Regions from separate parts of the Pseudarthrobacter xylosi genome, predicted to be linked through region 3. Evidence: predicted binding sites of a transcription regulator. Region 3 holds the regulator's gene; each other region holds the start of a gene.

Region 1 (3,269 bases), on a different contig from region 3:
CCACAAAACGAGGCCCCACATGGTGTACCAGCGGCCGCCCGTCATAAAGATGAGAGTGAGCGCGCCGGTCACCAATCCGACGACCGCGATGGCTGCAACGTGGAGCAACTGGTCGCGGACAGGCCGCATCAGGATGCCGGTGGCCAAAGCCAGCGGCATTCCCAGCAGGATGGCCGCGGCAATGCCGAAAACGTAGCCTGTGGCGCCGTGCGGAAAACCAAACAAGAGCACGGTGATAGCAGCGCCAAGCAGGAACGCCGCGGGGCCGAACGTCACGCGGAGCGGCCGGTTCATGCCCTGCCCTTGGCGATTGTGAGAAGGGCCCGCCCCAGCTCCGGCTGCCGGAAGATGAACCCGGCATCGAGCAGTTTCTGCGGCTGGACCCACCTGCTCTTCAGTACCAGTTCGGTGTCGGTGCGGATCACCACGGCGCCCAGTCTAAGCAGCGGGGCCGGGGTGGGAATGCCAAGCCGGGAGCCATAGGCCCGCCTGACGAGGTGCATGAGTTCGCGGTTGTCCACGACGTCCGGGGAGGCCACATTCACCGGGCCGGAGATGTCGGTCCGTTTGTGCAGGAAGCGGACGGTGCGGTAAAGGTCCTCCACGTGGATCCAGCTGAACTTCTGCTTCCCGTGGCCCATATGCCCGCCCAGGCCGAGCCGCGCGAGGGTGGCGAAGGGCCGCAGCGCGCCGCCGCCTGGCCCCAGCACGATGGCGATCCGCAGCGGGATTTTCCTGGTGCCGGGTGTGTTCGCCGCGGCCAGGGCGGCTTCCCAGGCGCGCGCCACATCCACGGAAAAACCGTTGCCGAGGTCGCCGTCGGACTCTGTTTGCGGCCGGTCGTCCGCGTGCCGGTAGATGGTGCCGGTGCTGGCGTTGAGCCAGGTCGACGGCGGTGCCTGGCAGTGTGCCAGGGCGCGGCCGAGTGCCGCGGTGGTGGTGACTCGGGAATCGAGGATGATCGCCTTGTTCCGCGCATTGTAGCGGCAGTTGACCGACCGTCCGGCGAGGTTCACCAGGAGGTCGGCGCCGTCCAGCACCCGGGTGATGGCGCCGTCGTCCCAGTTTGCGGACTCAGCCGAGCCCTTGGCTGCCCGGCGGCCGATGGTGCGGACCTTCCAGCCGTCCCGCTCGAAACGCTCCCGGAGGTAGGTGCCAATGAAGCCCGAGGCTCCGGCCAGCACCACGGTCTTTGCTTTGTTCATGACTTTCCCCATTGTGTTCGGTGGTGCGTTCAGTCGCGAACGCTGCGGCTCAGGCTGAGGACATCGTCCAGCACTTTGTTGACGCCGGGAATCTTTGCGAGCGAGAGTCCCCGGGCGATCAGCGGGACGGCTCTGTCCACGAGTTTCCGGGTGCGGCGCTGGCCTTCCGAGGTGTCGTACACCCAGAACAGTGCGATCCCCATGTAGCCCAGCCACAGCAGCTCCGGCAGCTCCGCGCGCAGCTTCTTCGGCGCCTGCGGACTGGCGCCTTCCACCGCAGCCCGGAAGATGTCCAGCGAGGCTTCGCGGGCCGCCGTCGACTCTCCCGCGAAGGGGTTGACGGGCGACGTCGGCCGGATGGCCGTGGCCACAAAATCCGCACCGAAGCGGTGGTACGGCGCCATGACGTCCAGGCCTGCGTGCAGCGTGGCTTTCAGGCGGCTGCCCAGGTCCTTGAGGCCTTTGAGGGCCTCGTCAGCCTTGGCGGCATGTTCTGCCTGGACCTGGACGTAGAGTTCCTGGACCAGGTCATCTTTGGACTCGAAGTAGTAGTAGGCGTTACCCACGGAGACGCCGGCCTCTGCTGCGATGGCCCGCATGGTGGTTTTCTCGAAGCCGATCTCGCGGAACATGCGCAGTGCCACATCCGCCAGGAGCTGGCGGGTCTGCTCGCTTTTGGCTGTCACCGGATTCCCCTCTTTTTTGAACGTGTTCAGAAATGAGTATGGCATGGAACTGAACGTGTTCAAAACGGTGGTGCCCCGGGTTGGTGGGAGAATGGCGTGACAGTGCTAATACAGCCGGCGTCCCGCGACACCTTTCGCTGCGGAACGGTACGCCGAGCGAACCACTATGAACGGACACCCCCATGCCCTCCCCCTCAGGCCGTGACGCCTTGCCCGTCACCAACCCCGCAGGCACAGCCGCCAAATTCGCATCGATCGGCTCGCCGTACTTCGGCATCATGCTGGCCCTTATGGCCGTGGTGCTGATCCTTTCGAACATCGGCGCATCCAAGGGCGTCGCGATCGGTCCGATCATCACCGACGGCGGCTTCTTCCTCTTCCCTCTGGCCTACATTCTGGGCGATGTGATCAGCGAGGTTTACGGTTTCAAGGTGGCACGCAAAGCCATCTTCACCACTTTTGCCCTGTCTGTGTTCGCCTCGATCTGCTACTGGGTGATCATCGCCCTGCCCGGCTTTGATGACGACTTCGGCACGTCCAAGCAGGCAGCCCTGGAGGGTGCGCTGGGCCCGGTCCCGCAGATTGTGCTGGCCTCACTGCTAGCATTCCTGGCCGGGCAGACCATCAACTCGTGGATCCTGGTGAAGATGAAGGCCCGCTCCGGGGAGAAGTCCCTCTGGGCGCGGCTGATGAGCTCCACCGGCGCAGGTGAATTCGTGGACACCCTGATCTTCTGCAGCATCGCCGCGTCCGTCATCGGCATCACGGACTTCGGCACCTTCGTGAACTACGTGGTGGTGGGCTTCGTCTACAAAACCCTGGTTGAGTTCCTGTTCGTCCCGGTGACGTCCCTGGTGATCGGCTGGATCAAGAAGCGCGAACCGAGCTACGGCGCGTAAAGTCAGCCCTTGAGCGTTCCGTCGAGGAGGGCGCGGAGCTCGGCGTAGTGGCGCTCCGTGGCCTCAAAATGGAACATCGAGGTGTCCGCCATCGAATAGCCGTGCGGCGCGCCGGCGTAGATCTCGTTGGAAGCCTCGAGCCCGGCAGCGTCGAGCGCCGCTCCCAGACGCGCAACGGCGTCGGGATCCATGCTCTTGTCGTGGTCCGCGTGGCCGAACACGAACCGCGCCCGGGCTTTGTCGAGTCCCAGGTGCGGGCTGTCCGGGGCGTCGCTCGCGAGGCCACCGCCGTGGAAACCGCCACAGGCTGCCACCGCGTCGGGGTGGGCGATGGCCGTGCGGACCGCGAGGCGGGCACCCATGCAGTACCCGAACGTACCGATCGGACCCGGCGCGACGTCGTCGAGCGTTCCCAGCGCTTCCACCCACGCGTCAATGTCCGGCAGCGCTTTGTCCGTGGTGAGGTGCCCTAAGCGCGG
Region 2 (3,269 bases), on a different contig from region 3:
CTATTGCTCCCGGGCTACACGGTGCAGGTCTTCTTCGGCAACCTGGAGGAGACCTTCGAGCTGCCGCACCCGGTCGTCGCCGACATCGCCGGAAGCCCGAAACGCGCGCGCCTGTTCCAGGAGCCGGATGGCTTCTTTATGGTTGGCCTTGGCGACGTCGAGGGCGTGTTCAAGGGTGGTCTCGTGCAGAGTTTCGTTATCCATGTCACCAGTGTGGTCCCGATTCCCGGCTGATTCCAGCAACCAGCCGGGAATGTCGGGTGGCCGGCCCGGCAAACGGCCTAGACGGCGATGGCCGCCAAGGCGGCAGCGGCTTCCTTGGCGGGGAACGCCGGCGGGTTGACGCCGGCCATTTCTTCCATAACCCGGACTACCTGGCAGCTGTAGCCGAACTCGTTGTCGTACCAGACGTAAAGAATCAGGTTCTTGTCGTTGGAGATCGTGGCGAGGCCGTCAACGATGCCGGCACGGCGGGAGCCAACAAAGTCCGTGGAAACAACCTCGGGCGAATCGATGTAGTCAATCTGCTTGCGGAGGTCCGAATGCAGGGACATCTGGCGGAGGTAATCATTCACCTCATCCTTGGTGGTGCCGTTTTCCAGGCTGAGGTTCAGGATGGCCAGCGAAACGTCCGGAGTGGGGACACGGATGGAACTTCCCGTGAGCTTGCCCAGCAGCTCGGGCAGCGCCTTCGCCACAGCAGTAGCCGCACCGGTTTCCGTGATGACCATGTTCAGCGCGGCGGAGCGGCCGCGACGGTCGCCCTTGTGGAAGTTATCGATCAGGTTCTGGTCGTTGGTGAAGGAGTGGACAGTTTCCACGTGCCCGTGGATCACGCCGAATTTGTCGTTGATCGCCTTCAGGACCGGAGTGATGGCGTTGGTGGTGCAGGACGCCGCCGAGACGATCTGGTCCGTGTCCTCAATGCTGCCGTGGTTAATGCCGTGAACGATGTTCTTCAGCGCGCCCTTACCCGGAGCAGTCAGGAGAACGCGTGCAACGCCCTTGCTCTGCAGGTGCTGGGACAGGCCCTCAGCGTCGCGCCAGCGGCCCGTGTTGTCCACCACCAGGGCATTGTTGATGCCGTAGGCGGTGTAGTCGATCGTGGCGGGGTTGTCCGAGTAGATGACCTGGACCTGGACACCGTTCGCGGTGATGGTGTTAGCGTCCTCGTCCACGCGGATGGTTCCCTCAAAGGAGCCGTGGACCGAGTCGCGGCGTAGGAGGCTGGCACGCTTGGTGAGATCCTTGTCCGAGCCGCGGCGCACCACGATGGCGCGCAGGCGCAGGCCGTGGCCTCCGCCTGCCTTTTCAATGAGGAGGCGCGCCAGCAGGCGGCCGATCCGGCCAAAGCCGTACAGTACGACGTCGGTGCTGGTGCGGTCATCGCCACCACGCTTGCCAACTACCTCGGCAAGCTCGGCGCGGAGGAACTCTTCCAGGGTGGCGCCGTCGCCTTCTGCCTTGAACTTCTCCGCCAGGCGGGCGACGTCGATGGCCGCCGCGCCCAGCTCCAGCTGCGCCAGGATATTCAGCAGCGGTGCGGTTTCTTCGAGCAGGAGCTCGGTGTTGCTCATACGGCGGGCGAAACGGTGCGCCTTGAGGATGTTCATGGTGGACTTGTTGATCAGGCTGCGGCCGTGAATGCTGGTCACCACATTGTTTTCGCGGTACAGCCGGCCAATCACCGGAATCATGGCCTCGGCGAGAGCCTCCCGGCCCATCCACGTATCAAGACAAGAATCTGACGTCTGGCTCACAGAACTACCTTCCTCGGTTCAGCCGCGTACGTCCTCGTACGCGGTTGGCGGCCACCTGATGTTGTCCAGGGGCTCTGGCACCGGCAGGATGCGGTCCATCCCGGGTGCCGTGGAGAAGCGTAAAGAAAAGCCACCGGCTGCGAACGCAGACCCGGCGGCAGAACTTCTACGTTCGCTCTCCATTCTAGGCTGGAGCAGACCCGCGGACCGCCGCAACCAGCGTGAAATCACTCACATGCGGGGCTGGTCCGTGCCCGGCGGGGGTGTTGGATGGGTTGACCGATACGCCGGGTTCTGTGCTCCCGTGCCGTTACCAGCGCGGGAGTAGCGGCCATCCATCTACGGACGCCGTTGCCGACGCCCTCCAGCGGCCTACCCGGACACTCGGGCGGGCAGCCCTCAAACGTGTCCTGTCTGGCCTTGCTCCGGGTGGGGTTTACCTAGCCTTCCCGGTCACCCGGGAAGCTGGTGGTCTCTTACACCACCGTTTCACCCTTACCTGCTGAGCTTCCGTTGCCGGAAGACGCAGGCGGTCTGTTCTCTGTGGCACTGGCCTGCGGGTTACCCCGAGTGGGCGTTACCCACCACCCTGCCCTGCGGAGCCCGGACGTTCCTCGAGCCACTTGCGTGACGCGCGGCCGCCTAGTCAACCCATCCGCAGCCAAGTCTACCGCCGGTGGGAGGTGACGCCGTCGCCGGTAGGATCGTACGGTGCTGATTCTGCTTCCCCCGTCCGAAGGCAAGACCCCCGCGGTCCGCGGGTCCGCCGTCGACTGGCCGTCACTGAGCTTTCCCGAACTCAACGCCTACCGGGCCAAAGTCCTGGAGGCGCTGGGGACGGTCAGCGCACATGAGGATGCCCTCGCGCTGCTGGGCGTCGGCGCATCGCTGCAGGACGACGTCGAACGCAACACCCGGCTCCACGCCGAACCGGCGGCCCCGGCTCACCAGATCTATTCCGGCGTTCTGTACGACGCCCTCGGCTACAAGACCCTGACGCCGGCGCAGCGGCGGAAGGCCGATGCATCGGTGCTGGTGATCTCGGCACTTTGGGGCGCCATCCGCTTCGCGGACAGTGTGCCCGCCTACCGGCTGTCGATGGGAACGGCACTGCCCGACGTCGGCCGCCTCGCCTCGTTCTGGAAGCCTCAGATTTCGGCGGCCCTCGTGGAGTCGGTCTCTGGGCATCTGCTCGTGGACTGCCGCTCCAGCACCTATGCCGCCGCGTGGGCGCCGCCGGCGACTCAGACGGTGGCCGTCAATGTTTTTACGGAGGTCAACGGCGTGCGCAAGGTGGTCAGCCACTTCGCCAAGCACACCCGCGGCGAGCTGGCGCGGCACCTGCTGGCCCGGCGCGGCAACGCCCCGCAGACCCCGGGGCAGCTGCTGAAGGCCACGCGCGAAAAATGGGACGCCGAGCTGGTCGATGGTTCAGCGCGGAAACCCCATGCCCTGAACATCATCCTGCCCAACTAGGTAACAGCAGATGTCCTTATGGGCGCCCATAAC
Region 3 (3,269 bases):
AGGCCCAGCCTCGTGGAAATGACCGCGGCGACCTCAATGGGGGTTCCGGTGACCAGCCATACCCGCCGGCCCACTCGGAGGTGCTGCTGCGCCAGTGCCTTGGCCCCGGGCCAGATCCTGGACGCGATCATTTCGTCGTAGACCTCTTCGCCCAAGGCCTTGACGTCTTCCACGGTGATGCCGGCTGCGAGCGTGAGGGCGGAATCTCGGACGGCGTGGACGTCGTCCATGTTCTCGCCGCGGGCCACAAACTTAAACTGCTTCCACGCGAACCCCGCAGCCTGCGTCAGGGTAAAGGCGCCGCGCTGGTGCATCTTGCGGGCAACATGGAAAAGGCTGGCGCCCTTCATGAGGGTGTTATCGACGTCGAAAAAGGCGGCTTCGCCGGTCTGCATCAACGCATCCGGCTGGGTCACCACAGCGACGTACTTCTCCTCGGGCATGTCCACGAGTCTAGTCAATAGTCGGTGACCGGGAATTCAGTGCCCGTGCCCGCCGCCCGCGCCGCCGCGGGCCCCGCCCACGGCTCCTGCCCTCTGCCCCGTTCTCTGCCCTTAAGGGCGTTACGGTTAATACATGGCAAAACCCGAGGTAGTGCTCATCACCAAAGCAGACTGTCACCTGTGCGCAGACGCGCGCGACGCCGTCGGGCGCGTTACTGCCTTGCTGGGACTTGGGTGGACGGAACAGTTGGTGGATGAGCTGCCGGAACTGCGTGAGCGCTATGCGGAGGAAATCCCCGTGGTCCTGGTGGATGGAATCCAACGCGATTTCTGGAAGATCGACGAAGCCCGGCTGGAGCGCGTCCTTCAACGCGCCATGGCCCAATAGGACAGCGGCCTCGCAGAATGACACAGGCTTTGTTGGCACCGGCGGCGGGGCTCTAGAGTGGACTCACGACGCGATGGGATGGAGGGGATAGTGACATCACTGGATTCATCTTCCCAGGCTGTCCAAGGTGCAGAGGATGTCCAGGGAACACCGCCTGGCCATGGTACCCGGCCTCTGCACGGCGCAGAGGCCGCCAAGCAGATACCGCCCGCGGCAGTGGCGCGGCTGACCATCTACCTGCGCGCCCTTAACTCGCTGCTGTCAGACGGCGTCGAACGCGTGTCATCCGAATCCCTGGCAGAAGCGTCGGGTGTGAGCTCGTCAACCCTGCGCAAGGACCTTTCCTATGTGGGTTCCTACGGCACACGCGGCGTGGGCTACGAAGTGCAGTACCTCAGCCGCCACATCTCCGCAGCCCTGGGGCTGACCCATGACTGGAAGGTCGCCATTGTTGGCGCGGGTAACCTGGGCAAGGCCCTGGCCCGCTACGGCGGCTTCGAGTCCCGCGGCTTTGACGTGGTGGCAATTTTCGACGCCGACCAGATGGTGGTGGGCAATGAGGTGGGCTGGCTGCGCGTCAGCGACGCCGCGGACATGGAGGCCGTGCTGCAGCGGACGGGCGCCAACATGGTGGTCCTGGCGCTTCCGGCCACCGTGGCGCAGGCCGTGTGCGACCGTGTGGTGGCCGCCGGCGTCCACAGCATCCTCAGCTTCGCCCCCGTTATGCTCCAGGTCCCCGAGGGCGTCAACCTCCGCAAGGTTGACATGGCCACCGAGCTGCAGATCCTCGCCTATCATGCACAACGGGCGCAGACCCCGGACCAGACCGCCTAGTTCGTTGGCAGCTGGTGGGGTCCACGCCCGTTAGGGTGTGGATTGGAGCTAGGTGGTGCTACTGGCCGTAGGGGTTGCCAGGCGTTGTGCCCGGGGCCCCGTACGGGCTGCCGAATACCTGCTGCCTGCGGAAATAGGGTGCTGCCGCCGGCAGGTAGAGCAGCACGATGGCCGCGATCCCCGCCAGAGTTCCCAGAGTTCCGATGCTCGGCGGTCCGAAGAGGCCGAAAATGGACAGTGCCGCGAAAACGGTGCCGAGGATACGGGCCCAGTTCTTGCCCTTGCGGACGAAGAAGGCAACGAGTGCGTACAGTCCCGCACCGATGATCGCGAAGACTACGAGCGATCCGGCAATGACGCCCTTGAAGTCGTCGAACGCGAATTCGGCACCAGTGGCGCCGCTGCTACGCATGGCATCGTCGAACGCATCCCGGATCTGAGGATCGTCAAGCATGCCGATGCCCATCAGAAGGCTGATGACATACACAACACCCGCGCCGATCAGCAGCCAGAACGAGATGTTGACAAGCTGGGGAATCCCGTTGGATCCCGCGGCCTGGGGCTGTTCGGACGGGTACTGCGCGTACGGAGACTGTCCGTGCGGCTGCTGGCCATAGGGCGGAGGAGTGGGCTGGCCGAACTGCGGCGGGTTGTTCTGCCCGTACTGCGGGGCAGGGGGAGTCTGCTGGCCGTACTGCGGCGCTGGGGGAGTCTGCTGGCCGTACTGCGGGGCGTTCTGCCCGTACTGCGGTGCCGGGGGAGTGGGCTGCCCGAACTGCGGGCTGTTCTCGCCGTATCGGGGCGCTGGCGGCTGGTTGCCGGGCTCGGGCTCGTTCGGGACGGGAGGCGGGACAGGCGTGCTCATGAGCGGTCCTTTGCAGGTCGGATGTCAGTTCGGCTGCTGGGTGCAGTCCAACTGGCCTGCCCCCAGTACGGCTTAGTTCCCACCGTACCCCCGGCGCGTGCCGCGGGGGATCATTCCAGAGAGGTATTCCGGCGGAACTCAGCCCGGTTGATTCAAGACCCTGTGTCCAGGGGATATTCGTGCACGCGCGGCTGTCTATTCGCGGCCCTCAGCGCCCATCACAGCCCTGCAGGCCGGGTGAGATCCGGCTATGCGCGTCCCTTGACGGAGTTGAACCAGGCCTGCGAGTTCGGCAGCCACATCAGGACGGTTGCCGCGGCGGAGATGAGGAAGCCGAGCCAGTTGTTGCCGATCCCGCTGCTGCCGCCCACACTGCCGCCGATCACGGCGAGCACCAGTGAAACTCCGGCCACGATTGTGAGGGCCAGGCGGGCCCACTCCTTGCCTTCTTTCATTTTCAGGACCAGGACAATCTGGGCCGCGGCCAAGGCGAGGGCCACCAGGACGAGAAGGAGGACCACGGCAGCCAATCCAGGTGCGACGGTGAACAGTGCAAGGGTGGCAAGCAGTCCGAAGAGGCCACCAAGGACTCCCAGCATGCCGCCGATGAGCCAGATCCAGTACGAGACCTTGAGCTCGGTGGGAAGCCCGGTCACGCTGAACATGCCGGAGAAACCGCCCTTGGGCATAACGTCATTGAAGTTGTGGGGGCCGTCGGTGGGCATCGCAAATTGGAAGC

What was found. Region 3 encodes Rex, which represses fermentation and respiration genes when NADH is low (regulators of the CRP and FNR family bind a similar motif). Its sites were predicted from a motif close to CTTGTGAANNNNTTCACAAG; they were not measured.
Region 1: a site for Rex is predicted at 1,905-1,924, ahead of ACZY1F_RS13365 (queuosine precursor transporter). Genes of this name have one in related genera too.
Region 2: a site for Rex is predicted at 1,979-1,998, ahead of ACZY1F_RS20900 (glyceraldehyde-3-phosphate dehydrogenase). Genes of this name have one in related genera too.

What each region holds. Positions count from the first base shown of each region.
Region 1 covers NZ_JBVAYT010000005.1:277,697-280,965, forward strand. The annotation lists gene ACZY1F_RS13350 (hypothetical protein) at 1-294, opposite strand, end outside; gene ACZY1F_RS13355 (TIGR01777 family oxidoreductase) at 291-1,205, opposite strand; gene ACZY1F_RS13360 (TetR/AcrR family transcriptional regulator) at 1,235-1,891, opposite strand; gene ACZY1F_RS13365 (queuosine precursor transporter) at 2,074-2,790, shown strand; gene ACZY1F_RS13370 (dienelactone hydrolase family protein) at 2,793-3,269, opposite strand, start outside.
Region 2 covers NZ_JBVAYT010000017.1:7,959-11,227, reverse strand. The annotation lists gene ACZY1F_RS20905 (hypothetical protein) at 1-204, opposite strand; gene ACZY1F_RS20900 (glyceraldehyde-3-phosphate dehydrogenase) at 282-1,760, opposite strand; RNA gene rnpB (RNase P RNA component class A) at 2,028-2,414, opposite strand; gene ACZY1F_RS20890 (YaaA family protein) at 2,472-3,236, shown strand.
Region 3 covers NZ_JBVAYT010000001.1:280,006-283,274, reverse strand. The annotation lists gene ACZY1F_RS01360 (HAD family hydrolase) at 1-443, opposite strand, end outside; gene ACZY1F_RS01355 (glutaredoxin family protein) at 577-831, shown strand; gene ACZY1F_RS01350 (redox-sensing transcriptional repressor Rex) at 922-1,665, shown strand; gene ACZY1F_RS01345 (MFS transporter) at 1,724-2,530, opposite strand; gene ACZY1F_RS01340 (hypothetical protein) at 2,779-3,269, opposite strand, start outside.